DNA from 4 places in the Bradyrhizobium sp. AC87j1 genome. Region 2 is predicted to be linked to each of the others. Evidence: predicted binding sites of a transcription regulator. Region 2 holds the regulator's gene; each other region holds the start of a gene.
What was found. Region 2 encodes PhoB, which activates phosphate uptake and scavenging genes when phosphate is short. Its sites were predicted from a motif close to TGTCATNNANCTGTCAT; they were not measured.
Positions count from the first base shown of each region.

Region 1: the regulator PhoB is predicted to act here: its motif matches at 2,394-2,410, upstream of phnF (phosphonate metabolism transcriptional regulator PhnF).
Region 3: the regulator PhoB is predicted to act here: its motif matches at 1,106-1,122, upstream of CV770_RS16805 (acetoacetate decarboxylase).
Region 4: the regulator PhoB is predicted to act here: its motif matches at 4,677-4,693, upstream of CV770_RS38130 (RNA degradosome polyphosphate kinase).

Region 1 is NZ_PTFE01000038.1:34,214-41,851, reverse strand. It holds gene phnE (phosphonate ABC transporter, permease protein PhnE) at 1-658, shown strand, start outside; gene phnE (phosphonate ABC transporter, permease protein PhnE) at 655-1,503, shown strand; gene phnF (phosphonate metabolism transcriptional regulator PhnF) at 1,631-2,359, opposite strand; gene phnG (phosphonate C-P lyase system protein PhnG) at 2,479-2,943, shown strand; gene phnH (phosphonate C-P lyase system protein PhnH) at 2,948-3,556, shown strand; gene CV770_RS20480 (carbon-phosphorus lyase complex subunit) at 3,561-4,664, shown strand; gene CV770_RS20475 (alpha-D-ribose 1-methylphosphonate 5-phosphate C-P-lyase PhnJ) at 4,661-5,557, shown strand; gene phnK (phosphonate C-P lyase system protein PhnK) at 5,550-6,347, shown strand; gene phnL (phosphonate C-P lyase system protein PhnL) at 6,370-7,068, shown strand; gene CV770_RS20460 (alpha-D-ribose 1-methylphosphonate 5-triphosphate diphosphatase) at 7,080-7,638, shown strand, end outside.
Region 2 is NZ_PTFE01000033.1:60,895-68,532, reverse strand. It holds gene CV770_RS18865 (ATP-binding protein) at 1-318, shown strand, start outside; gene pstS (phosphate ABC transporter substrate-binding protein PstS) at 469-1,482, shown strand; gene pstC (phosphate ABC transporter permease subunit PstC) at 1,691-2,680, shown strand; gene pstA (phosphate ABC transporter permease PstA) at 2,685-3,536, shown strand; gene pstB (phosphate ABC transporter ATP-binding protein PstB) at 3,533-4,351, shown strand; gene phoU (phosphate signaling complex protein PhoU) at 4,363-5,079, shown strand; gene phoB (phosphate regulon transcriptional regulator PhoB) at 5,103-5,810, shown strand; gene CV770_RS18830 (GcrA family cell cycle regulator) at 5,890-6,402, opposite strand; gene CV770_RS18825 (aspartate aminotransferase family protein) at 6,859-7,638, shown strand, end outside.
Region 3 is NZ_PTFE01000028.1:43,021-50,658, reverse strand. It holds gene CV770_RS16810 (transporter) at 1-71, opposite strand, end outside; gene CV770_RS16805 (acetoacetate decarboxylase) at 183-962, opposite strand; gene CV770_RS16800 (patatin-like phospholipase family protein) at 1,163-2,338, shown strand; gene CV770_RS43325 (YybH family protein) at 3,436-4,116, shown strand; gene CV770_RS16790 (DUF3303 domain-containing protein) at 4,273-4,548, shown strand; gene CV770_RS16785 (IclR family transcriptional regulator) at 4,743-5,537, opposite strand; gene CV770_RS16780 (aminotransferase class V-fold PLP-dependent enzyme) at 5,776-6,936, shown strand; gene CV770_RS16775 (amino acid ABC transporter substrate-binding protein) at 6,966-7,638, shown strand, end outside.
Region 4 is NZ_PTFE01000146.1:1,201-8,838, reverse strand. It holds gene CV770_RS38145 (efflux RND transporter periplasmic adaptor subunit) at 1-77, opposite strand, end outside; gene CV770_RS38140 (hypothetical protein) at 312-785, shown strand; gene ppx (exopolyphosphatase) at 892-2,394, opposite strand; gene CV770_RS38130 (RNA degradosome polyphosphate kinase) at 2,410-4,602, opposite strand; gene CV770_RS38125 (P-loop NTPase family protein) at 4,751-5,428, opposite strand; gene CV770_RS38120 (CDP-alcohol phosphatidyltransferase family protein) at 5,538-6,080, opposite strand; gene purM (phosphoribosylformylglycinamidine cyclo-ligase) at 6,238-7,311, shown strand; gene purN (phosphoribosylglycinamide formyltransferase) at 7,326-7,638, shown strand, end outside.

The DNA of each region.
Region 1 (7,638 bases), on a different contig from region 2:
CCAGCGCGTCTGGACCGATGTCGGCGAGTGGCTCTGGGGCTGGCGCAAATGGCTGAAGATGCTGGGCGAGACGCTGCTGATCTCCTATGTCGGCACGCTGATCGGCGCGACCTTGGCATTTTGCCTGAACTTCTTCGCCGCTGAAAACACGTCGCCCGCACCCTGGCTGCGCTTCGTCGTCCGGCGCCTGCTCGAGTTCGCCCGCACCGTTCCGGGCATCGTCTTCGCGCTGATCTTCGTGATCGCCTTCGGGCTCGGACCGATGGCGGGCGTGCTCGCGATCGCGATCCACTCCACCGGCGCGCTCGGAAAGCTGTTCTCGGAAATCGTCGAGAACGCCGACATGAAGCCGGTCGAAGGCATTCGCTCGACCGGCGCGAGCTGGCTGTCCTGCATGCGGTTCGCCGTCGTGCCGCAGGTGACCGCGGGCTATGCCAGCTATGCACTGCTGCGCTTCGAGATCAACGTCCGTGAAGCCTCCGTGATGGGCTTCGTCGGTGCCGGCGGCATCGGCCAGGAGCTCGTCGTCGCGATCCGAAAATTCTACTACTCAGACGTCAGCGCGATCCTGCTGACCATCATCGTCACCGTGTTCATCATCGACATCAGCACCGGCTGGCTGCGCGGCCGTCTGTTCGGCAAGGAGGCGCGGACGTGACGAGGCGGCAAGCGGTCGACACGCGAGAGCTTCGTGCGCGCTATCCCGATGTGTTCGACCGTCCGGCCTCGGCGCGGCTTGCCACACCGGCGATGATCGTCGCGGCGTTCGCGATCCTCATTTACGGCCTGGTCGATCTCGACTTCTCGCCGTCGCGCTTCTTCGCAGGCCTCAGCCAGCTCGGCTGGATCACCTTGATGATGATCCCGCCTGACCCCGGATCGTCGCTCCCGATCTATCTGAAGGCGCTCGGCGAGACGCTGTCGATCGCGCTGCTCGGCACGACGCTGGCGGCGGTATTCGCGCTTCCGGTCAGCCTGCTCGCGGCGCGCAACGTGGTGCCGTCGAAGCTGTTGCGCTTTCCCGTCCGCCGCGTCCTGGATTCGATCCGCGGCGTCGACACGCTGATCTGGGCGCTGGTGTGGATCAACGTCGTCGGGCTTGGCCCGTTCGCCGGCGTGCTCGCCATTGCGGTGTCGGATTTCGGCGCCTTCGGAAAGCTGTTCTCGGAGGCGATCGAGGCCGCCGACCAGAAGCAGGTCGAGGGCATCCGCGCCTCCGGCGGCAGCCCGCTGCACGAGATCCGCTTCGGCCTGTTGCCGCAGGTCCTGCCCGTGATCGCCGGGCAGGTGCTCTATTTCATCGAATCCAACACCCGCTCGGCCACCATCATCGGCATCGTCGGCGCCGGCGGCATTGGCCTCCAACTCGCCGAGCAGATCCGCGTGCTGGAATGGCAGAAGGTGTCGTTCCTGATCCTGATGATCCTGGTCGCGGTCGCCGCGATCGATTTCATCTCGGGCAAGCTGCGCTTTGCGATCATTGGGCGAAGGGCTGTCGCCTGATCACAGGTGCCGCAGGGTGGGCAAAGCGCAGCGTGCCCACCATTTTTAACAATCGAGAAAGATCGTGGGCACGGCGCGAAGTGCGCCTTTGCCCACCCTACGGCTCCGGTTTCTTGGAGAGAGCCCCTTACGACTCCACCAGAAACTCCACGCGCTCCGCCGCAAAGCGCGAATGCTTGGTCACCAGCGGCTTGCCCTGCAGATCGTGGTCGGTCGCATCGACCACCAGGATCGGCCGTCCGAGCGCGAGATCGAGCCGGGCCGCGTCGGTGGCGTCGACTATACCGGCGGTGATCCGGGTCGCGCCGCGGCGATAGTCGCGGACGCCGTAATGTTCCAGCAGCTTCGTCATCGAGCGCGTCGCCGCGAACACGGCGCCGGCACCCGGAAACAATTCCGCAGACAGCCAGGTGGTGGAGACGCAGATCGGCGTGCGGTCGGCAAGGCGAATCGCCTCGATCCGCACCAGCGGCGCGCCGGCCTTCAGGCCGAGCTCGCGTGCCAGCTCACGGGTCGCGACATCGTCCGTCGCCTCGATCAACTGCCCGCGCGGCTCGCGGCCGCCGGCGCCGACGATCTCGGAGAAGCGGGTGCGCGAGCGCAAGGGATAGGCGAGCTTCTGCGCTTCGACATAAGTTCCGCTGCCGCGCTCGGCGCGCACGAGGCCGCGCTCGGCAAGGGCCGCCAGCGCGCGCCGCACGGTGTGGCGGTTCACCCGATAGGTTTCGGCGATCTCCATCTCGCCCGGCAATTTGTCGCCAGCCGCGAAACGGCCGTCGGCGATGCCGCGCTCGATGCCGTCGGCAACGAGGCGCCATAGCGCGACGCCAGACGACGCAGTGTCTTGCATGCTCATATCGCCGGCCAGCCTAGCCCAGAAATCACAGCTTTGTCACGAAACAGTCATGGCGCTCCCGTATGAAGTTGTCTATTATAATAGACAACTTCGATGCGGCAAGTTCTGTCAAAGGTTCGGTGGATCAGGTGACCCAGCACAACAACCAGCAAGCCCAGCGCCAGGCCGCCATGGCCGTGCTGGCGCACGCGGAGGCGGGCGAGATCGCCGCCCGCCTCCGCAACTTGGCTGTCCCGGCCCATCAGGATTTGCGCGCGCCCGAAAACGGCCTCGTCATGCTGCGCGGCCGGGTCGGTGGCGACGGCGCGCCGTTCAATCTCGGTGAAGCCACGGTGTCGCGCGCCGCGGTCCGGCTGGCGAGCGGCGAGGTCGGCTTCGGCTACACGCTCGGGCGCGACGGTGAGAAGGCGCGGCTGATCGCGCTGTGCGATGCGCTGGTGCAGTCGAGGGATTTCGGCGGAGCGGTGGAGCGGGACGTTATCGCCCCGTTGCGTGAGCAGCTTATGGCTGGCCGCGCGCAGGCAGCGGCCGAGACCGCTGCAACGAAGGTTGATTTCTACACCATGGTGCGCGGTGAGGGGTGAGATCATGACCACGATTGCGGAACTGCCGCCGGGCTTCGCCGACAAGGTGCTGTCGGCGCAATCGACCTTTCGCTCGGTCATGGACGCGATGGCGCGGCCCGGGTCGGTCCAGCGCATCGTGCCGGGCGCGGGGACGCCCGACAGGATGATGCGCGGCACGGCCGCGATCGCGCTGACGCTGTTCGACCACGACACGCCGCTCTGGCTCGACGCGCGGATGTCGGAGAGCCCGGACGTGGTGAAATGGCTGAAGTTCCACACCGGCGCGCCGGTGGTGCAGGATTCCTCCATCGCGAGTTTTGCGCTGATCAGTGACGGCGGTGCGCTGCCGCCGCTCGAACGCTTCGCGCTCGGGACCAGCGAATATCCGGATCGGTCCACCACGGTGATCTTCCAGGTCGATAGCCTCGACGCAGGGCGCAGTTTCGAGCTGCGTGGCCCCGGCATCGACGGCGTCGCCATGCTCAATGCCGCGATCAGACCTTTCGATTTGTTCGAGCGTCTGCGTGTCAACGAGGCGCTGTTTCCGCGCGGCACCGATGTGGTGCTGGTCGCCGATGACGCCGTGGTCGCGATCCCTCGCACCACGCGTATCGTGAGCAAGGGAAGCTAGAAGCATGTATGTCGCAGTCAAAGGCGGCGAACGCGCCATCGAGAACGCCCATCGCCTGCTCGCAGATAAGCGGCGCGGCGACCGAGGCGTTCCGGAGGTCACGCTCGACCAGATCTCGGAACAGCTTGGGCTCGCCGTCGACCGCGTCATGAGCGAAGGCTCGCTCTATGACCGCGAGCTCGCGGCGCTCGCGATCAAGCAGGCGCGCGGCGATCTGATCGAGGCGATCTTCCTGGTTCGCGCCTTCCGCGCCACGATGCCGCGTTTCGGCGCGAGCGAGCCGGTCGACACCGGTGCGATGCGCGTGCAGCGGCGGGTGTCCTCGACCTTCAAGGACATTCCCGGCGGGCAGATCCTCGGACCGACCTTCGACTATACCCACCGCCTGCTCGATCCCGCGCTCGCCGAAGGCTTCGTGCCGGAGGCGCCCGCAACGGCGGAAGCGTCAACGGCGCCGACCCCGCGCGTGACCGACATTCTCGGTCGCGACGGGCTGATCGAATCCTCGCCGCAGGCCGAGGACGGCGCCAGCGTCGGCGATCTCACCCGCGAGCCGCTGAACTTCCCGGCGGATCGTGATTTGCGCCTGCAAAACCTGGCGCGCGGCGACGAAGGTTTCCTGCTGGCGATGGGCTATTCCACCCAGCGCGGCTATGGCCGCAACCATCCTTTCGCCGGCGAGATTCGCTTCGGCGAGGTCGAGGTGGAATTTTCGGCGGAAGACGTCGGCTTCGCCGTGCCGCTCGGCTCGATTGAGCTCACCGAGTGCCAGATGGTCAACCAGTTCAAGGGCTCCGCGACCGAAGCGCCATGCTTCACCCGCGGCTATGGCCTCGCCTTCGGCCAGAGCGAGCGCAAGACCATGTCGATGGCCCTGGTCGACCGCGCGCTGCGCGCCCGCGAGCTCGGCGAGGAGGCACTCGCCCCGGCGCAAGATGAAGAATTCGTGATGTCGCATTCGGACAACGTCCAGGCCACCGGCTTCGTCGAGCATCTGAAGCTGCCGCATTACGTCGACTTCCAGTCCGAGCTCGGCCTGCTCCGCAAGCTGCGCAAGGAATTCACTGACGCCCAGGCGCCTGACGCCATGAAGGAGGCCGCGGAATGAACGCGCCTGCCTACAACTTCGCCTATCTCGACGAGCAGACCAAGCGGATGATCCGCCGCGCGATCCTGAAGGCGATCGCTATTCCCGGCTATCAGGTGCCGTTCGCCAGCCGCGAGATGCCGATGCCCTATGGCTGGGGCACCGGTGGCGTGCAGGTCACAGCTGCGATCCTCGGCCCCGCCGACGTGCTGAAGGTGATCGATCAAGGCTCCGACGACACCACCAACGCGATCTCGATCCGAAAATTCTTCGCCAAGACCGCCGGCGTTGCCACCACGACGGCGACGGAGGAGGCGACCGTGATCCAGACCCGTCACCGCATCCCGGAGGCGACGCTGCACGCAAACCAGGTGCTGGTCTATCAGGTGCCGATCCCGGAGCCGTTGCGTTTCCTCGAGCCGCGCGAGACCGAGACGCGGCGCATGCATGCGCTGGCCGAATACGGCCTGATGCATGTGAAGCTCTATGAGGACATCGCCCGCTTCGGCCACATCGCCACCGCCTACGCCTATCCGGTCAAGGTCAACGCGCGCTACGTGATGGATCCGTCGCCGACGCCGAAATTCGACAATCCCAAGATGGACAATTGCCCGGCGCTGCAGCTGTTCGGCGCCGGCCGCGAGAAGCGCATCTATGCGATCCCGCCTTACACGAAGGTGGTGTCGCTCGATTTCGAGGACCATCCGTTCGAGCCCTATCGCTTCAACGCGCCCTGCGCGCTGTGCGGCGCGGAGAATTCCTATCTCGACGAGATCGTCACCGACGACAAGGGCGGACGGATGTTCGTGTGCTCGGACACCGACTATTGCGAGAGCCGCCAGGCCGCCGGCCATCACGGCAGCCTCAGCGCCGCGCCGTACAAGGAGAAGGCGCAAGGAGGCACCAATGGTTGACCAGGCCGCGCTCGAAAACGACCAGCCGCTGCTGGTCGCGACCTCCCTCAGCAAATCCTTCGGCCGCATCGCCGCGTGCCGCGACGTCTCCTTCGCACTCTATCCCGGCGAGGTGCTGGCGATCGTCGGCGAATCAGGTTCGGGCAAGTCGACGCTGCTTCAACTCCTGTCGGGCCAGCTCGCGGCCAGCGGCGGCCATGTGTCCTATCGGATGCGCGACGGTGTCGCCCGCGATCTCGCCTCGCTCGGCGAAGCCGAGCGGCGCTTCCTGTACCGCACCGACTGGGGTTTTGTGCATCAGGATCCCGCCCAGGGCCTGCGCATGGCGGTCTCGGCCGGCGCCAATGTCGGCGAGCGGCTGATGGCGGTGGGCTGGAATCACTATGGCCGCATCCGCGAGACCGCGTCCGACTGGCTGACCCGTGTCGAGATCGACACCGCCCGCATCGACGATGCACCGCGCACCTATTCCGGCGGCATGCGCCAGCGCCTCCAGATCGCGCGCAACCTCGTCACCGAGCCGCGGCTGGTGTTCATGGACGAGCCGACCGGCGGCCTCGACGTGTCCGTGCAGGCGCGGCTGCTCGACCTGCTGCGCAGCCTCGTCGCCGAGCTGAACCTCGCCGTCATCATCGTCACCCACGATCTTGCGGTGGCACGATTGCTGTCGCACCGCGTGATGGTGATGAAGGGCGGCCGCGTCATCGAAACCGGTCTCACCGACCAGGTGCTCGACGATCCGCGCGAGCCCTATACGCAACTCCTCGTCTCCTCGATCCTGCCGCCATGAACCTTTCAATATGAGTTTTCCAATGACCGCCATGATCGACATCACTGATGCCAATAAGACCTTCACCATGCACCTGCAGGGAGGCATCGAATTGCCTGTCGTCAGCGGCGTGACCTTCCAGGTCAACGCGAGCGAATGCGTCGTGCTGTCGGGACCATCAGGCGCCGGCAAGTCCTCGATCCTGAAAATGGTCTTCGGCAATTACCGTTGCGACTCCGGCCGCATCGGCATTCGCCACCGCGGCGCAGTGATTGATCTCGCCAGCGCCGAGCCGCGGCAGATCCTCAACGTCCGCCGCTCGACCATCGGCTATGTCAGCCAGTTCCTGCGCGCGGTGCCGCGCGTGGCCACCATCGACGTCGTCGCCGAGCCGCTGATCGTGAACGGAATGCCACGCACTGATGCGCAGCAGCGCGCAGGTAACCTGCTGCGGCGCCTCAACATTCCCGAGCGGCTCTGGCAGCTTCCGCCCGCGACCTTCTCCGGCGGCGAGCAGCAGCGCGTCAACATCGCGCGCGGCTTCATCTCGGATTTGCCGATCCTGCTGCTGGACGAGCCGACCGCCTCGCTGGATGCCGCCAACCGCGCCGTCGTGGTCGAGCTGGTCGCCGAGAAGAAACGCCAGGGCGTCGCCATGGTCGCCATTGTCCATGACGACGAAATCCGTCATCTGATTGCCGACCGCATCGTCGACGTCACCAGCTTTGCCGCCGCGGCCTGAGGGAAATGGAAATGAACGCCAAGCCGAAGGACATTGTGATCGCCAACGCCAGGATCGTGCTGGCTGACCGGGTGATCGAGCAAGGCTGGCTCGCTCTTGCCGACGGGCGCATCGCCGAGATCGGCGAGGGTAGGGCGCCTGCGGGTGCCGAGGATGCCGGCGGCGATTTGATCATGCCGGGCCTGATCGAGCTGCACACCGACCATCTCGAAGCCCATTACGTGCCGCGGCCAAAGGTGTTCTGGAATCCGGTTGCCGCCGTCATCTCCTACGACGGCCAACTCGCGACTTCGGGCATCACCACCGTGTTCGATTCGCTCCGGGTCTGGCGCGAGGACGGTGCCGAGGAGGTCGACGGCCGCGCCGGCGTGCTCGCCGCCGCGATCACGACCGCGCGCGACGCCAGCCTGCTGCGCGCCGATCACTTCCTGCATCTGCGCTGCGAGATCCCGATGCCGAGCGTGGTCGAGGAAGCCAAGGAGCTGATCGACCGTCCCGACGTCAAGCTGATGTCGCTGATGGACCACACGCCCGGCCAGCGCCAGTTCCGTGACGAGGTCAAGCTGCGCG
Region 2 (7,638 bases):
GCGCTCAAATACGGTGCCTCCGGCGGACGCGTCATCGTGTCGCTGACGCCAGCCGCGGCCACTGATGGAACTCAGGAAATCCGGATCATGGTCCGCGATTTCGGCCCCGGCATCGCGCCCGAGCACCTGCCGCGGCTGACCGAGAGATTCTACCGGGTCGACGTCGGCGACAGCCGCTCGCAGGGCGGCACGGGGCTCGGATTATCGCTGGTGAAACATATTCTTAACCGCCATCGCGGCCGGCTTTTGATCGAAAGTGTGCCCCGGCAGGGCGCCACTTTTACCGCCTGTTTTCCCCAGGCTAAGACTTTAGTTTAGACCTGAAACTCCAGCGATTTCAATCGCTTGAGTGTGTCATCCGACTGTCACGAAACCTTCGTAAAAGCACAGCCGACCGCTCCTAAAGGGGCGGCGCGGGGAGCGCGATCGGGCGCGGTTGGCGCTTCGCTCCCCTGTATGGAGACCAGCATGAATTTCCTCAAAACGATCGTCGCTGCCGGCATGGTCGCCGCTTCGACGACGGCGGCCTTTGCTGCCGACATCACCGGTGCCGGTGCGACCTTCCCGTTCCCGATTTATTCCAAATGGGCTGACGCCTACAAGAAGGAGACCGGCAACGGTCTGAACTACCAGTCGATCGGCTCCGGCGGCGGCATCAAGCAGATCCAGGCCAAGACCGTGACCTTCGGCGCCAGCGACGCGCCGCTCAAGGCCGAGCAGCTCGAGAAGGATGGCCTCGTCCAGTGGCCGATGGTGATGGGCGCCATCGTCCCCGTCGTCAACCTCGAGGGCGTGAAGCCCGGCGAGATGGTGTTCGACGGCGAGACGCTCGCCAGCATCTATCTCGGCAAGATCACCAAGTGGGACGACGCCGCGATCAAGAAGCTCAATCCGAATCTGAAGCTGCCCTCGGACGCCATCACCGTGGTCCGCCGCTCGGACGGTTCGGGCACCACCTTCAACTTCACCAACTATCTCGCCAAGGCCAGCGCGGACTGGAAGAGCAAGGTCGGTGAGGGCACCGCGGTCGAGTGGCCGGTCGGCGTCGGCGCCAAGGGCAACGAAGGCGTGTCGGGCAACATCAGCCAGACCAAGAACTCGATCGGCTATGTCGAGTACGCCTATGCCAAGCAGAACAAGCTGACCTATACCGGTCTCATCAACAAGGCAGGCAAGCCGGTGCAGCCGACCGTCGAAGCCTTCCAGGCGGCCGCTTCCAACGCCGACTGGGCCAAGGCGCCTGGCTACTACGTCATCCTGACCGACCAGCCCGGCGAGAAGTCGTGGCCGATCACGGCGGCGACCTTCATCCTCATGCACAAGGATGCCACCGACAAGGCGGCCTCGCAGGAAGCCATCAAGTTCTTCCGCTGGGCCTTCAAGAGCGGCGGCAAGGCGGCTGAAGAGCTCGACTACATCCCGATGCCCGAAGGCGTCGTGACCCTGATCGAGAAGACCTGGGCTGCCGAGATCAAGAGCTAAGCGAGATCAAGAGCTAAGTAAGGCTCTCGCGTCCCGGACGCGGCGCGACCCTGGCGATGCGAAGCATCGTCCAGTGTGCCGCTCCGCGAGGGCGGGGACTACAAGACTTCCGCTCCGGATCGGCGCGCGCCGCGTCCGGAGCGCGAGACCGACAAAAAGACTGACAACAAGCGTATATTATCGGGCACAGGGGATCGGCGTGGCAGAAATGGTCGTTCAGAGCGATGTAATCGACGACGCCGGACCGTATGACCGCGCCAAGGCCTTGAGCGCGTTCAAGCTCGGCGACGTCACCTTCTACTGGATCACGCGGCTGTCCGCGATCTCGGTGCTCCTCATTCTCGGCGGCATCATCGTCTCGCTGATCGTCGGCGCGTTCCCGGCGATGAAGGAATACGGCTTCTCCTTCCTGTGGACGCAGCGCTGGGCGCCGTCGGCCGATCCGCCCGTGCTCGGCGCGCTCGGACCGATGTACGGCACGCTCGTCACCTCCTTCATCGCGATGCTGATCGCCATTCCCGTCGGTCTCGGCATTGCGATCTTCCTCACCGAGCTCTGCCCGCAATGGCTGCGCCGCCCGATCGGCATGGCGATCGAGCTGCTCGCCGGCATTCCCTCGATCATCTACGGCATGTGGGGCTTCTTCGTGCTGGGCCCGTTCCTGGCCAACACCTTCCAGCCCTTCATGATCAAGATCTTCGACGGCGTGCCCGTGCTGGGCGCGATCTTCGCAGGTCCGCCGTCCTATCTCAGCACGTTCAACGCCGCGCTGATCCTCGCCATCATGGTGCTGCCCTTCATCACCTCGATCTCGGTCGACGTGTTCAAGACGGTGCCGCCGGTGCTGAAGGAGGCCGCCTACGGCGTCGGCTGCACCACCTGGGAGGTCGTCCGCAGCGTGGTGATCCCCTACACCCGCGTCGGCATCATCGGCGGCGTCATGCTGGCGCTGGGCCGCGCGCTCGGCGAGACCATGGCGGTGACCTTCATCATCGGCAATTCGTTCCGCATCTCCTCATCGATCTTCGCGCCGGGCACCACGATCTCGGCGGCGATCGCATCCGAATTCGCCGAGAGCGACGGCCTGCACCAGTCCGGCCTGATCCTGCTCGGTCTCTTGCTGTTCGTGCTGACGTTCTTCGTGCTGGCCGCAGCGCGGCTGATGCTGATGCGGCTGGACAAGAAGGCGGGGAAGTAACGTCATGGCGCTCAATCCGATCTATTCGCGTCGTCGCCGCAAGGACATCGTCATCCGCGGGCTCTGCTTCGCCGCGGCCGCCTTCGGCGTCACCTGGCTCGCGCTGATCCTGATCACGCTGCTCTTCAACGGCCTGGCCGGCCTCAATCTTGAGATCTTCGTCGCGGATACGCCGCCGCCGGGTTCGACCGAAGGCGGCCTGCGCAACGCGATCGTCGGTTCGATCATCATGACGTTGATCGGCGTCGGCATCGGCGCCCCGCTCGGCCTGTTCGCCGGCACCTACCTTGCCGAATACGGCCGCAACGACCGGCTGACCTCGGTGATCCGCTTCATCAACGACATCCTGCTCTCGGCGCCCTCGATCATCATCGGCCTGTTCATCTATGGCGCGGTGGTGGTGCCGATGCGTGGCTTCTCCGCGATCGCGGGCGCGCTCGCGCTCGCCGTCATCGTGATCCCGGTCGTGCTGCGCACCACCGAGGACATGCTGCTGCTGGTGCCGAACCCGCTGCGCGAGGCGGCCTCGGCGCTCGGCCTGCCGCGCTCGCTGGTGATCAAGCGGATCGCCTATCGTGCGGCCCGGTCGGGCCTCATCACCGGCGTGCTGCTCGCCACCGCCCGCGTCGCCGGCGAAACCGCGCCGCTGCTCTTCACGGCGCTGTCGAACCAGTTCTTCAGCCTCGGCCTGAACAAGACGATGGCCAACCTGCCGGTCACCATCAACAACTTCGTCCAGAGCCCCTACGCCTATTGGAAGCAGCTGGCCTGGAGCGGCGCGCTGCTGATCACGCTCACCGTGCTTGCCCTGAACATTGGCGCGCGCATCCTCGGCGCCGAGAGGACTGCAAAATGACCGACCTGTCCGTATCCATGAGTTCCAACGCTCATCTGGCCTCGCAGCCGCTGCCGGAAGCCCCGGCCAAGGTGACGGTGCGCAATCTCAATTTCTATTACGGCGAGCACCACGCGCTGAAGAACATCAACCTGACGCTGGGTGCCAACCGCGTCACGGCGTTCATCGGCCCGTCGGGCTGCGGCAAGTCGACCCTGCTGCGCATCTTCAACCGGATGTACGACCTCTATCCGGGCCAGCGTGCCACCGGCCAGCTCATGCTCGACCAGACCAACATCCTCGACCCCAGGCTCGACCTCAATCTGCTGCGCGCCCGGGTCGGCATGGTGTTCCAGAAGCCGACGCCGTTCCCGATGACGATCTACGAGAACATCGCCTTCGGCATCCGCCTCTACGAGAAGATCTCGAAGTCCGAGATGGACGACCGCGTCGAGAAGGCGCTGCGCGGCGGCGCGCTGTGGAACGAGGTCAAGGACAAGCTCAACGCCTCCGGCCTGTCGCTCTCTGGCGGCCAGCAGCAGCGCCTGTGCATCGCCCGCACCGTCGCGGTGCGCCCCGAAGTGATTTTGTTCGACGAGCCCTGCTCGGCGCTCGACCCGATCTCGACCGCCAAGGTCGAGGAGCTGATCCAGGAACTGTCCGAGAACTACACGATCGCGATCGTCACCCATAACATGCAGCAGGCGGCGCGCGTCTCCGACAAGACCGCCTTCATGTATCTCGGCGAGCTGATCGAATTCGACGACACCAGCAAGATCTTCACGTCGCCGAGCGACCGGCGCACGCAGGATTACATCACCGGCCGGTTCGGCTGAGGAGACGCGACATGGGTACTGAACATACCGCAAAAGCTTTCGACACCGACCTCCAGGAGCTCACCCGCCTGGTCGCCGAGATGGGCGGCATCGCCGAGCGCATGATCGTCGATTCCGTCGGCGCGCTGATCCGCCGCGACGTCGCGCTCGGCCAGCGCGTCGTCACCATCGACGCCGAGCTCGACGCGCTGCAGAAGCGCATCGAGGAACGCGCGGTGCTCACCATCGCCCGCCGCCAGCCGATGGCGGTGGATTTGCGCGAGATCGTCGGCGCCATGCGCGTTGCGACCGATCTCGAGCGCATCGGCGACCTCGCCAAGAACATGGGCAAGCGCGTCGCCGCGCTGGAGACCGACTTCCATCCGCTGAAACTCTTCCGCGGCCTGGAGCACATGACCGACCTCGTGCAGCAGCAGGTCAAGTCGGTGCTGGACGCCTATGCCGCACATGATCTGCCGGCGGCGATGGCGGTGTGGAAGGGCGACGAGGAAGTCGACGCAATCTGCACCTCGCTGTTCCGCGAGCTCCTCACCTACATGATGGAGGATCCGCGCAACATCTCGTTCTGCATCCATCTGATGTTCTGCGCCAAGAACATCGAGCGGATCGGCGACCACGCCACCAACATCGCCGAGACCGTGTTCTACATGATCGAGGGCCAGGCGATCACCGACAAGCGGCCGAAGGGCGACATGACCACCTTCGCCACGACGGTCCCGAATACCTGAAGACTTGAAGGAGCGACGACCCGATGGGCGCACGCATTATGGTGGTTGAGGACGAGGAAGCTCTCACCGAGCTGCTTCGCTACAACCTCGAAGGCGACGGCTATGACGTCGAGACGGTCATGCGCGGCGACGACGCCGACACCCGCCTCAAGGAACACATCCCGGACCTGATCGTGCTCGACTGGATGCTGCCGGGCCTGTCAGGCATCGAGCTGTGCCGCCGCCTGCGCACGCGGCCCGACACCAAGCAGCTGCCGATCATCATGCTCACCGCGCGCGGCGAGGAGAGCGAGCGGGTGCGGGGACTTGCGACCGGCGCCGACGACTACATCGTCAAGCCGTTCTCGGTGCCGGAGCTTTTGGCGCGCGTGAAAGGCCTGCTGCGCCGCGCCAGTCCTGAGCGGCTCGCGACGGTGCTGGCCTATGGCGACATCGAGCTCGACCGCGACAAGCGCCGCGTGGCGCGCTCGGGCCGGCCGATCGATCTCGGTCCGACCGAATATCGCCTGCTGGAGTTCTTCCTGGAGCATCCCGGCCGCGTGTTCTCGCGCGAGCAACTGCTCGACAGCGTCTGGGGCCGCGACATCTACATCGACGAGCGCACCGTCGACGTCCATATCGGCCGCCTGCGCAAGCTGCTCAATCTCGGCCGCGAGCAGGACCCGATCCGCACCGTCCGCGGCGCCGGCTACGCGCTCGACGATCGCTTCGCGAAGGCGGAGCAGACGTAAGGTTTGCTCGCGATAAGCCAACAAAAAAGCGCGCCGGCCAGCGCGCTTTTCTTTGTCTCAATGTCGCCTGAGGCCGTGCTCAGCGCGGGCCCGGCTTTGCCGGGGCGCGACGGCGATCCGCCGCCGGCTGATACGCCACGCGCGAGTGCTGGGCGCAGTAGGGCAGGCCGGACAGCGCCTTGCCGCCGCAGAAGAAGAAATCCGGGCTCGAGGGATCGCCGACCGGCCAGTGGCAGGTCGCCTCGTTCAGCTCGAGCAGCGACAGCCGCTGGCTCATCGGCACCACGTTGTCGTAGGTGACCGGTTCAGCCTCCACCTCGACCTCGAAGGCCTGTGCCAGCGCGGTGTTGCCGCGCGCGATGGGGCGGGTCACCCGCATCAAGTGCTGCGCGGGACGCGCCTTGCGCGGCCGGGGCGCTGCCGATGAAGGGCTCTTGGCGCGGCCGGACAGACCGAGCCTGTGCACTTTGCCGATCACGGCATTGCGGGTCACATTGCCGAGCTCAGCTGCGATCTGGCTGGCCGAAAGTCCGGCCTCCCAGAGCTTTTTCAGCTGCTCGACGCGATCGTCGGACCAGGTCAAAACCGTCATTGCACCCTTTCCCTCGCTACGCGCCAGCCATCCTGGGGCCTCGCAGCGATTGCCTAAGCCTTCAAAAACCCGTGCCGCCAGAATCCCTTAAGGCTCGCCGGGCGCGTGACTGACGCCCGAACGCTTACGCCGGTACATGAGGACTCTTGAGATCAGAACCGCTGCACGAGATGTCGTATCTGACAATCCAAACGCTACAATATGGCGTGACTCCCGCGCAAGAGTCCGCCGACTCGCTTCCACATGTTCCGTGGTGAAAACCCGCAAAATCGGCACCGCAAGACTACGGATTCAGCGTTTCCCGAGGCTTTCCGGGCGGCATTGACACCCGTCTTGCCAAGCATAAGATAGTCCCGCGTGCCGCCCTTAAAAGGCGGCACGTTTCGTTTTCCGGGCCGGTCGATGGTGCGTTGCGCAATGCACGCGTCACACCGTCCTCAACATTCAAGTGACATCATGACTAACAGCGCAGCGCCGCATTTGCTCCCCGTTTTCGCCAGAGCCGACCTCGGCTTCGAGCGCGGCGAAGGCTGCTGGCTGATCGCGACCAATGGCGATCGCTATCTCGATTTCACCTCGGGCGTGGCTGTGAATGCGCTCGGCCATTGCCACCCGCATCTGATCAAGGCGCTGCAGGAGCAGGCGACGAAGCTCTGGCACATGTCGAACCTGTTCCAGAGCCCGGATGGCGAGAAGCTCGCCAACCGGCTTTGCAACGAGAGCTTTGCGGACTTCGTGTTCTTCTGCAATTCGGGCGCCGAAGCGCTGGAGGGTGTGATCAAGCTGGTCCGCCATCATCACTTCTCCAAGGGGCATCCGGAACGTTATCGCATCATCACCTTCGAAGGCGCCTTCCACGGCCGCACCCTGGCAACGCTCGCCGCGACTGGCTCTGCAAAATATCTCGAAGGCTTCGGCCCGCCCATGGAAGGCTTCGACCAGGTGCCGCACGGCGATATCGAGGCCGTCAAGAAGGCGATCGGCCCGCACACCGCCGGCATCCTGATCGAGCCGATCCAGGGCGAGGGCGGCGTGCGCTCGGCAACGCCGACCTTCCTCAAGGCGTTGCGCCAGCTTTGCGACGAGAAGGGCCTGCTGCTCGCCTTCGACGAGGTGCAGACCGGCATGGGCCGCGCCGGCGATCTGTTCGCCTATCGGCGCACCGGCGTCACACCTGACGTGATGTCGCTGGCGAAGGCGCTCGGCGGCGGCTTCCCGATCGGCGCTGTGCTGGCG
Region 3 (7,638 bases), on a different contig from region 2:
GCCCAGACCAGGCCGGGAATGGCGGGTTCGCCGTCCGATAGTGCGCTGACAAGCTTTGCCGGCTCAGCCATGGCCAACCCCAACCGTCAACAACTGCCCCATTCCGGAAGATGGCTGACGGCATCTTCCGGACCCCACGCGGGTACTCAATTACGCCAGTGTTACAGTTTGATGATGCCGCCCTATTCCGCCGCGAGCCCCGTCGCGGCCGCCTCGGCTTGCCTGATGTAGTCGTGCACGACGCGGCCGAACGGCAGCGTCAGGTCGGCGATGTAATGATGCGCGCCGAGGCAGCGGCGGACCGGGAAATCCGCGACCGGCGCGTTGACATGCGGCACCAGATGCAGCCGGCCCGGCCCCATCCAGGAGCCCTTCGGCACGATGTCGACGAGGTTGATCGCGACCAGTTGGCAGACCTCGAGACGGCCGTCGACGCCCGGAATCATCTTCAGATTGATCTGCGTCTTCGACAGCGTGGCGCGGGTGAGATCGCCGTTGCCGGCCATGCTCTCGTGCTTGTAACCCATGGTGCCCATGGCGACGAGCTGGCCGGCATATTCCAGCGTGCCCGTCAGCGTGTCCTTGACGATCTCGAGCTTGGGGTGGGCGTACTTCTTGGGAAAGCCCCAGATCTCGCGGCCGGCGGCGATCGGCGGATCGTCGTCGAGATACATCTGCGAGACGAAGTTGACGTCCTCGCCGTTGAGGCGCGCGGGGATGACGAGGCCGGATTCGGTGTAGCTGCCGAAGCCGGAGGAGTCAGGCATTTTGATCCATTCGTAATGCACGATCGGCTGGTCGATCGGCTGCAGCGGCTCGGGCAAACCGGCGCGGATCAGCTCCGGGTCGGTCTCGTAGGTGATGACGAGGAATTCGCGGTTGACGAACCGATACGGCCCGGCCGGATAGCTCGGCCCTGCCGCGGGCATGGACGGAAGTCTCAGCACGTCTTCGCTTCGCATCGCTGGTCTCCTGTGAATCCTGATCGGCGGCAATTGCTAGCGATCCTCATTGACTGCGATGTGAAGCTTTTCCGTCAGGCACACGACCCCTGCCGTTGCAGCGTGGTCGATCTGCGTTGCCGGCGATGCAACGGTGCCGCCTCTGTCATCACGCCGTCACCGCGGGACGCAATCGTCTGGCGCAAGCAGGAGGCATCGCCATGGACGCCCGCACGTCGCAACCGACCTATCAGACACATCAGGCGCCCTCGCGGGGCTGGCGGCCCGAGCGCTGCGATCGCGTCGCGCTGGTGCTGCAAGGCGGCGGCGCGCTCGGCGCCTACCAGGCCGGCGTCTATCAGGCGCTGCACGAGGCAGGCATCGAGCCCGACTGGGTCTGCGGCGTCTCGATCGGTGCGATCAACTCCGCCATCATCGCCGGCAACAAGCCGGAGAAGCGGCTCGAGGCGCTGCGCATCTTCTGGGAGCGCATTACCAACCGCAAGATCTGGCACTACACGCCCGACGGCGACATCTTCCGCCAGTGGCGCAATCTCACCAGCGCGTGGATGACCTCGGCGATGGGCCAGCCCGGCTTCTTCACCCCGCACCAAATGAACCCCTGGTTCAGCCCGGTCGGCGCGCGCACCGCGACCAGTTACTACGACACGATGCCGCTGAAGGAGAGCCTGCTCGAGCTGGTCGACTTCGATCTCATCAACGAGAAGAAGGTCCGCTTCGCGGTCGGCGCGGTCAACGTGCTCTCGGGCAATTTCATCTATTTCGACAATTCCCATGACGAGATCGAGCCGGAGCACATCATGGCCTCCGGCGCCCTGCCCCCGGCGCTGCCGATGGTGCGGATCGGCACCGATCATTTCTGGGACGGCGGCATCGTCTCCAACACGCCGTTGCAGCACCTGCTCGACCAGGAGGATGCGCTCAACTCGCTGGTGTTCCAGGTCGACCTTTTCAGCGCGCGCGGCGTGCTGCCGCGCTCGATCCAGGACGTGATGGCCCGCCACAAGGACATCATGTATTCCTCGCGCACGCGCCACAACACCGACGTCTATCGCCGCACCCATAATCTCAAGGTCCTGCTCCACAAGGCGCTGGCGAAGCTGCCGGACGAGCAGCTGTCCGACGAGGAGCGCAAGCTGAAGGCGAGCCTGTGCCACATGCCGGAGATCGCGATCCTGCATCTGATCTACCAGCAGAAGGCCTATGAGGGCGACGCCAAGGACCACGAATTCTCGGGCACCTCGATGCGAGAGCACTGGACCAGCGGCTATGAGGACACCAAGCGCACGCTGAAGCGCCGCGACTGGATCAAGATGCCGGAGGAAGGCATGGGCCTCGTGGTGCACGACGTGCACCGGGAGACGGAGAGCGCGTAGCTCTATTCCGTCGTCATTGCGAGCGCAGCGAAGCAATCCAGAGTCTTCCCGCAGCTCGTAGGATGGGTAGAGCGAAGCGAAACCCATCAACGCTTCTTCGACGTCGAACCATGATGGGTTTCGCAAGGGCTCTACCCATCCTACGACCTCGCAGACACGGCCCCACGTTCTCGCGGCTCATTTCGCCCGAGCTTTGCTTTCTTCGTTGCCCTTCTTGTTCAGCTCGTAGGATGGGTAGAGCGGAGCGAAACCCATGAACGCTTCTTCAACGTCGAACCATGATGGGTTTCGCAAGGGCTCAACCCATCCTACGACCTTGCAGACACGGCCTCGCATTCTCGCGGTTCATTTCGCCCGAGCTTTGCTCTCTTCGTTGCCCTTCTTGTTCAGAAAGGGCGCAGGGAAGGCCGGGCGCCGGCTGGCACCCGCGGTCCCGTGTGCGAACAAGACGCGCACGGGGTGGACAACAGGTGTAGCCGGGCGACCGGCCTTCCCTGCGCGAATGGCTTTACGGCTTATGTCGCGCTCTCCCCGGGGAGCGATGCACTATTGCCCCCGTCGCCTTGCGGATGACTGATGTGCAGACCCGGTTGGGCCGCAACATCACCGCAACACTTGACGCACAGACCCCGGGCGTCAGGACCACACGATTTTGCCGTCCGCGCACGTCCCCGTTCCTGTCCCCGATGGCTTGCGTGCGCTCACCATCGAGGCCGAACCGAGGACGCCGTCAGCGCCGTGTCGTATCGCGCGTGCCGCTGCTCACGGGGATCCCGCCCTGCAGCCTGCCCAGCGCGCCGACGCCGTCGCGGCCACCGCCTCCCGGCCCGCGTCTCGTGACGATCGCGAAACGCCCCTTATGGCGGGCGGGATGGGCCATGGATACGACATATCCGAAATTCGGTAAACAAGAATGTTTTTGCGTGGAGGGATTGACAGGGTGTTTTGCCCGACGGGCGGCGGGCGAGTGTCACCGTGACTGAATATTCGATGCAATAGTGCGGCGCGCCTGAAACTCCAGCTTGTCGGGAGCCGGCTTAGCCCCAGGAATTGCGGTGACAGTGCACTCAACTCTCACGTGACGATGAGTTGACGCCATGGAGGCGGCTTCGGGCCGCGCCCGCCAGGGACGAAGAGCGCGCCTGGTCAAGCGTTCGAGCCGCGACATGGAGTACTCGTCAGGTCAATTGCCCGTCAATTTCTACTGCGAAGCTTCGTCAATGGTGCTGACGGTAATTCTCCGGAATTGCCGTTGCGTCTGCCCCGGTCTGGGATGGGCCATTCAACGCATCTACTTCGAGACAAGACGACTGCCCCTTTGTTTGTATCGTACATTGAGTCTGGAGATGATCATGCGCAACATTGCATCGGCGATTGCAATCGTGATCTCGTTGAGCGCGCCGGCTTTGGCTCAGAAGGCCGAGATCGAAGCAAACAACGCGAAATGGATAGAGATGTTCAACAAGGGAGATTTTTCCGGGATTGCGTCTCTCTACAGCGCCGATGCGACCGCGCTCCCGCCCGGCTCCGCGATGGTGCAGGGCCGACCAGCCATCGAGGTCATGTGGAAAAGCATGGCTGAACAAGTGACCGATCCGAAGCTCACAACGGTGGATGTCAAGCCACTCGGTTCTTCCGCGGCCCGTGAGATCGGCACGTTCGTCCTGAAGACCAAGGGATCGACACCGCAGGACGTGACCGGAAAGTATGTCGTTGTCTGGGAGAAGGTCGGAGACGACTGGAAGCTCGCCACCGACATCTGGAACGACGGCAAGTAGCCGTCTTACCTCCAAACCGGCGCTTGCGCAGAAAGCACGAGAGATCAAACCGACGCGCGTGTTCATTCGCCGTTGTCATTCGATACGCAGGCGCTATCGTGTGCATGCGGCGCAGCCGCGACATTCATCCGATAATTCTAGGCATGGGAGAATCGCATGAAATTCATAACCACCTGGAGCGTACCTCAAGGCACCTTCAATGCAGCCGTCGCCCGCTTTCTCGAGACCGGTGGCGCGCCACCCGAGGGCGTCAAGATGCTGGGTCGCTGGCATGGCATGAATGGACAGGGATTTGCGATCTCTGAATCGAGTGATCCAAAAGCCATGTATCGTTGGCTCGCTCAATGGTCTGACCTGCTCCCGTTGACCGTCACGCCCTGCCTTGAGGACGGAGACGCGGGCGAGGTGATGGCGTCGCTCCCCAAGCGTTGATCATCAATACTCACGTCGCTGCCGCCGCTGAAACCGGCGGTGGTGACGTGCTCGACCGTGGTGACGTCGCCGCTAGCGCTCAGACAGGGGCCGAATCTCCCATTGCTCGAGGCGGTCGATTGGCGCGCGGCCGTTCGTGCTGGCCCAGCCAAATCATGAGGAGAACCAGCACGCCAGCGAGCGTGCTGATGTCGTCATTGGCCATCCGCCCCATCGTCGTCTTCAACCTGCAGAATGGTCTCCGACAGCAGGGCGGCCGCCTTTTGAAGCGGCGCGATGAACCGATCCAGTTCGACGAAACTCACGCGCGCCACCGGCACCGAGACGCCCAGGCAAGCGATCAATTCTCGATCGGGTGACAGAATGGGGACGGCGCACCCCACAACGCCCTTGACGTATTCTTCGTTTGTCTTGGCCCAGCCCTTCTGCCGCGTGTCCTCAAGAGTCTTCATCAGTCCGTGGACATCGACGATCGTCGTGTCCGTGTATCTGGTCAGAGGGAGTGCGCGGCACAAATTCGCTCTCGTCCGCTCAGGCAGTCTGCTCATGTAGATCTTTCCGGTCGACGTGCAGTGTAGCGGCGCCGCTTCTCCCGGATTGAACTGAAGGCCTTGCGGCTCCGAAACCCGAACGCTGTCGACATAGGCAACGACATTGTCGCGGACGACGCCGATCTCGCACTGTTCGCCGATCTCTCCCGCAACCGCCCGAAGCACCGCGTGCCGTCGCGCGGTGCGGAAGGCCGCTCCGATGACGGTCGCGGACAGTGTGACCAGCTGGTTTCCGACAACGTAACGCTTGGTCCCCAACGCCTTCTGAAGCAGTCCGCGGTCCTCGAGGTTTCCGATCAGCCTGTGCGCCGTCGGCAGCGGCAGCGAGAGAGCCTTTGCGATCTCTGCCGCCGAGACGGCTTTGCGTTGGTCGGCGACGTGCCGAACGATCGCGAAAGCACGATCCAATGGCCCGTCCTTCTGAATGCGTTTCTTCATTGTCCCCACCGGCCAAATTTGCTTGCGAGATCAAGATCAACGCCTCATATTATCATTTTTCGGAATGCAATATATTGAAAATCGAAAAATTTGTTTGTCGAAATTCTCAAAGCTCATATCCTCAGCGCTGCCGGTGATTGACCACAAATTGTGCAACGCGGTCTCGCCGTTCCCAGAGTTTCGCTCCGCCGCTTGGCCAAGAGCCAAGTCGCTGGCGGGGCGCCAACAGGAGATGTGCATGTCTCGTCACTACGACGTGGACGCCGTGAGGAAGGAATTCCCCGCTGTCGAACGGATGGTCTATCTGGACTCCGGGTTTCAAACCCCGCTTGCGCGCCCGGTGAAGGCCGCGATCGAGCTCTTCCTTCGCGAGGGCTTCGAGACGGCCGGACCGAAGAGCGTCTGGCTCGACCGGGTGGAGCAGACCCGGGCCAAGGTCGCTCGCTTTCTCGGCGTGACGGCGGATGAAATCGCCTTCACGAAAAACACGTCGGAAAGCATGAACGTCGCGGCAAACGCGCTGCCGCTCCGGGCCGGCGACAATGTCCTGATGATCCACGGCGATCATCCGAACAACGCCTATGCATTCCTCCATCTGCAACGGAAGGGCGTCGAGGTCCGCTTCATCCCGATGACTGACGTCGTCGATGCCGACAGCTTTGCGCCTTTCATCGACGAGAACACGCGTGCCATCTCTATGTCGCACGTGACCTTCCACGCCGGTCACCGCTTTGACATCGAGAGCGTCGGCGCGATGTGCACCAGGAAGAAGCTCTACTTCGTGGTGGACGTGATGCAGGCAATCGGCGTGGTGCCGGTCAACGCGACGGCGATTGGCGCAAGCTTCATCGGCTCCGGCAGCCACAAGGGATTGCTGGTTCCGCAAGGGCTCGGGCTTCTCTATTGGGACAAGACGCTCAAAGAGCTGGAGCCGGCCTATCTGGCGGCCGCGAGCCTCGCCGAGATCCCTGATGATCTCATCGCGCGTGCCGACAGAATGGCGCCCTCGCCCGCTGCCAGGCGCTTTGAGCTCGGCAACTTCAATCTGCCCGCGGTCCATGCGTTGGGCGCTTCGCTCGACATGATCGAGCAGATCGGGGTGCAGAACATCCAGAACCACTGCTTCGACCTCGGCGATCACCTGATCGCGCGCCTGGACGAGCTGGGCGTCGGCCTCGTTGGCCCGCGCGAGCGCAAGCATCGCGCTCCGCATATCTACGTCATCGCCCTGCCGGCATCGGACTGGCTTGGCCATTTCGAGGAGAACGGTGTGCGCGTGTCGCCCGAACGGGATGGCATTCGCGTCTCACTCGGCATGTTCAACACCGCCACCGACATCGATCGCCTGATCGACGTCATCCGCCGGCGAGGGCTCGGACGCCCCTCCGCCGCAGCTTGACCTCGACAACCGATGGGAAGGGAAAAACCATGAAGACGCTTGTTCAGATGCTCGGACGCCTCTCAGGCCTGCTGGCCGTACTGCTGGCCGTCAGCCCGTGTCCCTCCGCGGCAGCCGACAGCCCGACGCTCGATAAGATCAAATCCAGCGGCGCAATCACGATCGGCCACCGCGAGGCTTCGATACCGTTCTCGTACCTCGGGCCCGATCAGAAGCCCATCGGCTTCTCGCTCGATCTCTGCGGGGCGATCGTCGATCGCATCAAGGAGAAGCTGAAGTTGCCCAACCTCAAAGTCAGCTACACGCCAGTGAATTCCTCGAACCGGATTCCGCTGATCCAGAGCGGGACCGTCGACATCGAGTGCGGCGGCACCGCGAACGACAAGAAGCGGCAGGAACAGGTCTCGTTTTCGGTCGCGACGTTCGTCAGCCAACCGCGATGGCTCGTCAAGGCCACCAGCGGCGTGAAGACCGCCGGCGACCTGAAAGGCAAGACGATTGTCGTCACCCAAGGCTCCAACGCAGTCGGTTTCGCGCAGAGCGTCAACGCCAAGGAGCAACTCGGCCTCAACATCGTCCAGGCCAAGGACCATGCGGAATCCTTCCTGATGTTGAACACCGGCCGTGCGGCCGCTTTCATGGAGGACGATATCCTCCTCGCCGGGCTCAAGGCTGCCGCGCCAAATCCGGACGCGCTCCTGT
Region 4 (7,638 bases), on a different contig from region 2:
GGCGCGCAGGGCCAAAGACTCAATACAAGCGCTAGGAGAGCACGGGCAGTCGCGCTCCGAGCGTGGGAAAATCCCATGGGGCAGTTGCATGGCGGAAGTCGTCCGGAGCGCAGCATTTGTACCTCGCTAACGCCGGCGCGACGGTGGCGGGTTGATGTGCATCAAGCGTGCTTGGCCTGCGCAGGATATTTTTGCATGAGGCGCGACGGAGATGGCATCGATCCGGCTGTGGGCCGAGGTGGGCTCCGGGTGGTTTGCTTATCGCGGGGCGCAACAGCCAATGCTGTTCTGAACTACGCAGGAGCAAAGTCGTGAAATTGAGCAGACTCTTGTGCACACTGCTGAGCAGTGTCATTGCGGCGCTTGCTCTCGTGCAGCCCGCGCTTTCCCACAGTGGAACGGCGCAGGATCCTTGGAGCCCCGCGCACATTGACATGCTCCCGGACGAAATCCGCGCAGAGGTGCAGATATGGAACGCTGCGTGCGGGGGCTCGATAGCGGCCGCCCAACATTTTGCGCTCTATCTGACCGTGCCAGGCGCCGAGTTCGTGGCCCTTCACTTCGACGATTTTCAATGCCGCAGCAGAGCCGTTCTTTGCAATTCCGCGGGATGTCTTCACGAAGTGTATGTCGCGAGGGCCGGCCGATACCGCCGCGTGCTCACGGTGCGCACCTATGACATCCGACTGTCATCCGTCAACAACCAGGCCTTCGTCGAGCTCCTCGACCGCAACGGAACCAGCCGGAAGCTGCGCTGGAATGGCAGCCGATTCGTCGCGAAGTAGATGTCGGTGCAGATGCCTGTCGCTTGCACTAGTCTCGTTGCGCTTTAGTTTATTGTTAGAGCATGATCTTTTCGGAAAACCGCTGCGCACTTTTTCGGATCATGCGCTAGCGCCGCACGATCGAGCCGGCGCGGCTGACCAGGCGGGCGAGTGCGCGGAAGCGGCTGCCGACGCGGTCGGCAACGAGGTCGCCGAGGCGGTGCTCGAACACCAGCATCAGCTTGCGGCCCTGGCTGCGTAAATGCGTGGCCGGCAGGACGCCCGGACGTGCCGCCGAGATCAGGTGCGCGACGCGGAACGCAGCGCCCAAGAGGCGCGCGCGTTCGAGCTGCGCCGGCGTCAGCAGCTCCTGCATGGTGACCGGCGGCTGGTTTTCCTCGCTCAGGCCCGCATAGCGATAGAACACCGACAGGCCGACGAAGGCACGCTCGGTGTGGGTGATCGCGCCGAAATTGCCGTTGACGACGAGGCTCAGCGTCTGCTCGCCGCGGTGATCGGGATGCACGCGCCAGCCGATATCGGACAGCAGGCACGCGGTGTGGCGCAAGCGGCGGTCCTCCTCGCTCTCGCGCAGCTTTACCACGCGCGCGAGGCGGTCGGTCCAGGCGATCAGCTCGTGGGCGTGCTTGGCCGAGCGCGACAGCAGCTGGTTGAGCTCTTCCGCGGCGCAGATCAGGCCGTCCTTGTTGCGTTCCGGCTCCGACAGCTTCTCGTGCAGCAGGCCCTCGCGCACACCGAAGGTCGAGAACACGATCGTCTTCGGCTTCGCCACCCGGATGATGTGCTCGAGCACCAGCGCCGCATAGGTGAGGAGAGGGCGGCGGGCATCGGCGACGCTCTCGATGTCGGCGAGCATGTCCGCTGCCGCAAGACGACGCAGACGACGCGAGAAATCGAGCGCCTCGGCGGCCGAAATCGAATAACCGTGCATCACCTGGAGCGGATAGCCGCTCTGGATGATGTGAATGCGCGCGAGCGCGCGCCAGGTGCCGCCGACGGCGTAGAAGGTGCGGCCGCGGCCCGCGGTGAGCTGCGGCACCTCGTCGAGCTCCTCGCGCACGATGCGGTCGGCGCGCTTGAGCGATTTATGCGCGAGGTCCTGCAGCGCGAGCCCACCCAGCGGCAGCGTCACGCCGCTGCGCACGCTGTTCCTGCGCACGTCGATCAATTCCAGCGAGCCGCCGCCGAGGTCGCCGACGATGCCGTCGGGATGATGGATGCCGGAGATCACGCCGAGCGCCGACAGCCGCGCCTCGCGCGGGCCCGACAGGATCTCGATCTTCACGGCGCAGATGCGCTCGGCCTTCGCGATGAAGTCGGGGCCGTTGGAGGCGTCGCGGCAGGCCGCGGTCGCGATCGCGAACACGCGCCCGACCTGCATCACGCGGCACAATGCGCGAAAGCGCCTCAGCGAGGTCAGCGCCTTGTCGACGGCATCAGGCGCGAGCAGGCCGGTGCTCTGCACCTCGCGTCCGAGGCCGCACAGCGTCTTCTCGTTGAAGATCGGAATGAGGCTCCGCGTCAGTCCCTCGTAGACGACGAGACGGACCGAGTTGGAACCGATATCGATGACCGCGACGCTCGAGCCGCGCTTGCGCGGCCGCTTCACGTCGAACATCCCGGATCAGGATTGATGGCGTTCGTTCCGGCGCGTGAGACGACGCGGCGAGGATTCCTTGAGCGACTTTCCACGGCCAGACAGACTCGGATTTGTCATGAAGTAGTTGTGGACGTTGAAAGGCTCCTCGCCCTTCGCGGTCTTCATACGCGTTGAGGACCCGTCCGGCAACAATTGCCAGCTTTGCTCATTGTCCTTGAGATTCGCGACCATGATCTGTTCGAGAACCTGCTGATGCACCGTCGGATTTTGCAGCGGACACAGCACCTCGACGCGGCGGTCGAGGTTGCGCGGCATCATGTCGGCTGAGGAGATATACACAGCCGCTTTGGCGCTCGGCAGGCCCTGGCCCATGCCGAAGCAGTAGATTCGGCCGTGTTCCAGGAAGCGTCCGATGATCGACTTGACGCGGATGTTCTCGGACAGGCCGGGAATGCCGGGGCGCAGGCAACAGATACCGCGCACCACGAGCTCGACCTGCACGCCGGCCTGGGAGGCCTCGTAGAGCGCGTCGATGATGTCGGGGTCGACCAGCGCATTCATCTTCATCCAGACCGCGCCGTGGCGGCCGTGGCGCGCATGCGCGGTCTCGCCCTGGATGTGCTCGATGATGCGCTTGCGCAAGGTCAGCGGCGACACTGCCATCTTTTCCAGATCGCTCGGCGCGGCATAGCCGGTGATGAAATTGAACACGCGCGCGGCGTCGCGGCCGATGGTCGGATCCGAGGTGAAGTAGGAGAGGTCGGTGTAGATGCGCGCGGTGACCGGGTGATAATTGCCGGTGCCGGTATGGACGTAAGTCGTGAGGCTGCCGCCCTCGCGGCGCACCACCATCGAGAGTTTTGCGTGCGTCTTCAGTTCGAGGAAACCGTATACGACCTGCACGCCGGCGCGTTCGAGATCGCGTGCCCAGCGGATGTTGGCTTCCTCGTCGAAGCGCGCCTTCAGCTCGATCAACGCCGTGACGGATTTGCCGGCCTCGGCGGCTTCCGCCAGCGCGCGCACGATCGGCGAGTTGTTGGAGGTGCGGTAGAGCGTCTGCTTGATCGCGACGACATCGGGGTCGCGCGTGGCCTGCTGCAGGAACTGCACCACCACGTCGAAGGATTCGTAGGGGTGATGGACCACGAGGTCCTTCTGCCGGATCGCGGCGAAGATGTCGCCGCCATGCTCGCGCACGCGCTCGGGGTGGCGCGGTACGTAAGGGGTGAATTCGAGGTCGGGCCGGTCGAGGCGGGTGAGCTGCGAGAGCTCGTTCATCGCCTGCACACCGTCGACCAGGAACACCTCGTCGTCAGCGGCCGACAGCGCGTGCTGCACGAAGCTGCGCAGCTGCTCCGGCATCTTGGCATCGATCTCGAGCCGGATCACCGACCCGCGGCGGCGGCGCTTCAGCGCGGTCTCGAACAGGCGGACAAGGTCTTCCGCCTCTTCCTCGATTTCGAGCTCGGAGTCGCGGATGATGCGGAAGGCGCCTTGGCCGTGCAGATTGTAGCCGGGGAACAGGCGGTTGATGAACAGGGCGGTCGCCTGCTCCAGCGAAATCAGCCGGACCACCTTGCCGTCGGCCGGCAGGCGGATGAAGCGGTCGATCTTGCCGGGCATGCGGATCAGCGCGTTCATCTGCTTGCCGTCGGCGGCGCGCGTGAGCTGGAGCGCAATGGTGAAGCCGAGGCTCGGGATGAACGGGAAGGGGTGGGCCGGGTCGATCGCCAGCGGCGTCAGCAGCGGGAACACGTTGCTGAGGAAGTAGTCCTCGATCCAGGTCCGTTCCGCCTTGGTGACATCCTTGCCCTCGACCAGCACGATGCCGACATCGGCCAGCGTGCCGCGCAAATCGCGCCAGATCGCCTGCTGGTCGGAGGCGAGTTCGGAGACGGTGCGGTTGATCAGCGCGAGCTGCTCGGATGGCGTGAGGCCGTCGGGGCTGCGTTCGGCAATGCCCTCGCGCACCTGGGCCTTGATGCCGGCGACGCGGACCATGAAGAACTCGTCGAGATTATTCGCCGAAATCGACAGGAATCGCACCCGCTCCAGCATGGGGTGGCTGGGATTGACCGATTCCTCCAGGACGCGGCGGTTGAAATGCAGCCAGGAGAGCTCGCGGTTGATGAATCGCTCGGGACTCGATGCGATCGCCGGCAGGCTCTCGGTCTCTGGGGCTTTTTCTTTAGTTTCAACAGCTTGCGCAGAGTCCATCAGAAGTCGGTCCATCCAGTTCGCCCCAATTTGCGACTTGCGGCGCAAAACCGGCCGGAGCATGTGTTAGAGCGATGACGTTTCGATGACATTGATGTTCCGCCGCTCCGCCGCGTCAAGCGGGCTTCGCGTGGTCTGGAGGCGCAGGTTAGGCGTCCCGCAACAACTCGGCGGCCAAGGCCCGGGTGACTGGGCGGCCAAGCCGCAGGGCTTCGCTGTCGAGCAATTCCACGGCCTGGCGGGCGGCGGCCGAGGACCGCTCCAGGCGGGTGGCGAGGTAGCCGACCACGCTCTCGTCCACGGTGAGCTGGCGGTCGGCGCAGAATTTGACGATCAGGCCGCGGAACAGCTGGTCGTCGGGCGGTAGCAACGCGACCACCGGAACGGCGCGCAGACGCGAGCGCAGGTCGCGAAGCTCGATCTCCAGCGAGGCCGGCACCTCGCGTCCGGTGAACAGGACGTAGGCGCCATCCTCGCGGGCGAGGTTCATCAGGTGGAAGAGGGCGCGTTCGTCAAATTCCCTGGCCTTGAGATCCTCGACCACCAGCGCGCCGGTGGCGAGCGTGCCCGGAACGCACGCGGCGGTCAGCGCATTGGCCGTGGTCGAGCGGGCGCCGGCCTCCTCGGCCCAGATTGCGGCGAGATGGCTCTTGCCGCTTCCTTCCGGGCCGGCCAGCCACATGATCCGGTTCGGCCATTCCGGCCAGCTGTCGATCAGGCCGAGACCGGCCGCATTGGCGGGGCCTTCGAGGAAATTGTCCCGGCTGAGGCTCTCCGCATGCGGAAGCGAAAACGCCAATTGTCGGGGGTGAACGCGGCCTGGCACGCTTGTTTTGCTCCATGCCGGCGCGCCGGCGTCATTTGAAGAGGTCGGACGTATCGAGCGGGAGTTGGCCTTACGGGGCCGCATCGCCTCTCATTTGGCCTCGATCGTGCTACTTGGCCTCGATCGTACTCATGTGCCGCAGCCACTCGACCAGATAGAGCGACACGGAGGAGAGCGTGAAGACCGTGACGAGGCCCATCAGGATGATATCATAAGGGGCCGGCTTGAAGCCGAAGGCAAGCGCCGCTAGCACGAGGGCCGCGAACGCCACCTGTGCCACGGTGTTGAGCTTGGACACTTTCGACGGCTTCATCTCGACGGGCCGGTCGAACAGCCAGGACACGATCACGGCGGCGACGATCATGATGTCGCGCGAGACCACCAGGATCACGATCCAGCGCGGAATTGCGCCCCAGATGCCGAGCGCCATGTAGATCGAGACCAGCAGCGCCTTGTCCGCGAGCGGGTCGAGCAGGGCGCCGAGCTCGCTCGTCATGTTGAAGCGCTTGGCCAGGAAGCCGTCGACGGCGTCGCTGATACCAGCGATCAGGAAGACGGCGAACGCCACCTCCATTTGGCTCGACACGATGGCCCAGACGATGATCGGGACCAGCATGATGCGGCCCAGGGTAATGATATTCGGAATACTCACGAAAGCGCTTCCCGGCACCCGGTCTGACCTCGAATCCGGCCTCTCGGGAGGCTGAACCGGTTGATATCTCTACATAGTATACGGCGGTGCGCCATGCGAGCCATTGCGCGTCCCCGGAATTCGACGTAACCAGCCGCGAACCCACTGGAAATCGGGCATGACCGACCGCAAAAACGGCCTCACTTACGCCGATTCAGGCGTCGATATCGATGCGGGCAATCGCCTGGTCGACCTGATCAAGCCGATGGTGCGCGCCACCGCACGGCCGGGCGCCGACGCCGAGATCGGCGGTTTCGGCGGCCTGTTCGACCTCAAGGCGGCCGGTTTCAAGGATCCGGTCCTCGTGGCCGCGACCGACGGCGTCGGCACCAAGGTCAAGATCGCGATCGAGACCGGGCTGCATGGCGGGATCGGCATCGACCTCGTGGCCATGAGCGTCAACGACCTCGTGGTGCAGGGCGCCGAGCCGCTGTTCTTCCTGGACTATTTCGCCTGCGGCAAGCTCGATCCGGAGGCGACGGCCTCGATCGTCGCAGGCGTCGCGGAGGGCTGCCGCGAATCCGGCTGCGCCCTGATCGGTGGCGAGACCGCCGAGATGCCCGGCCTGTACAAGGACGGCGATTACGATCTCGGCGGCTTTGCCGTCGGTGCTGCGGAGCGGGGCACGCTGCTGCCGCGCAAGGATATCGCCGCGGGCGACGCCGTGATCGGCCTTGCCTCGTCGGGGGTGCATTCCAACGGCTTCTCGCTGGTGCGTAAGATCGTGGAACAATCGGGCCTCGGCTTCGAGGCGCCGGCGCCTTTTTCTCCCGTTATGACCCTTGGCGGCGCGCTGCTGACGCCGACGAAGCTCTACGTTAAATCCTGCCTGCGCGCGATCCGCGAGACCGGCGCGGTGAAGGGGCTTGCCCACATCACCGGCGGCGGCTTCACCGACAACATTCCGCGCGTGCTGCCGAAGGATCTGGGTGTGGGCATCGACCTGGCCCGCCTGCCGGTGTTGCCGGTGTTCAAATGGCTGGCGGCGCAGGCCGGCATCGCCGAGCTGGAAATGCTGCGCACGTTCAACTGCGGCATCGGCATGATCGCGATCGTCGAGCTCGACAAGGTCGACGAGGTCATGCAGGTCTTCACCGATGCCGGCGAGACCGTGGCGCAGCTCGGCACCGTGATCCCGGCCGAGGGCGAGCACCGCGTCGTCTACAACGGCCATCTCGACATGGCGCTCTGATGACTGGCGCTGTGATGAAGCGCCGCGTCGCCATCCTGATCTCCGGCCGCGGCTCCAACATGTCCGCGCTGATCAGGGCCGCCACTGCTGCGGATTTCCCGGCCGAGATCTCGCTCGTCATTTCGAACAAGGCCGATGCGCTCGGCCTCGAACGGGCCAAGGCAAGCGGCGTGAACACGCTGGTGATCGAGAGCAAGCCGTTCGGCAAGGACCGCGCCGGCTTCGAAAAGGTGCTGCAGGCGGCGCTCGACCAGCACGGTATCGAGCTGATTTGTCTGGGCGGCTTCATGCGCCTGTTCACGGCCGAGTTCACCAGGGCCTGGTACG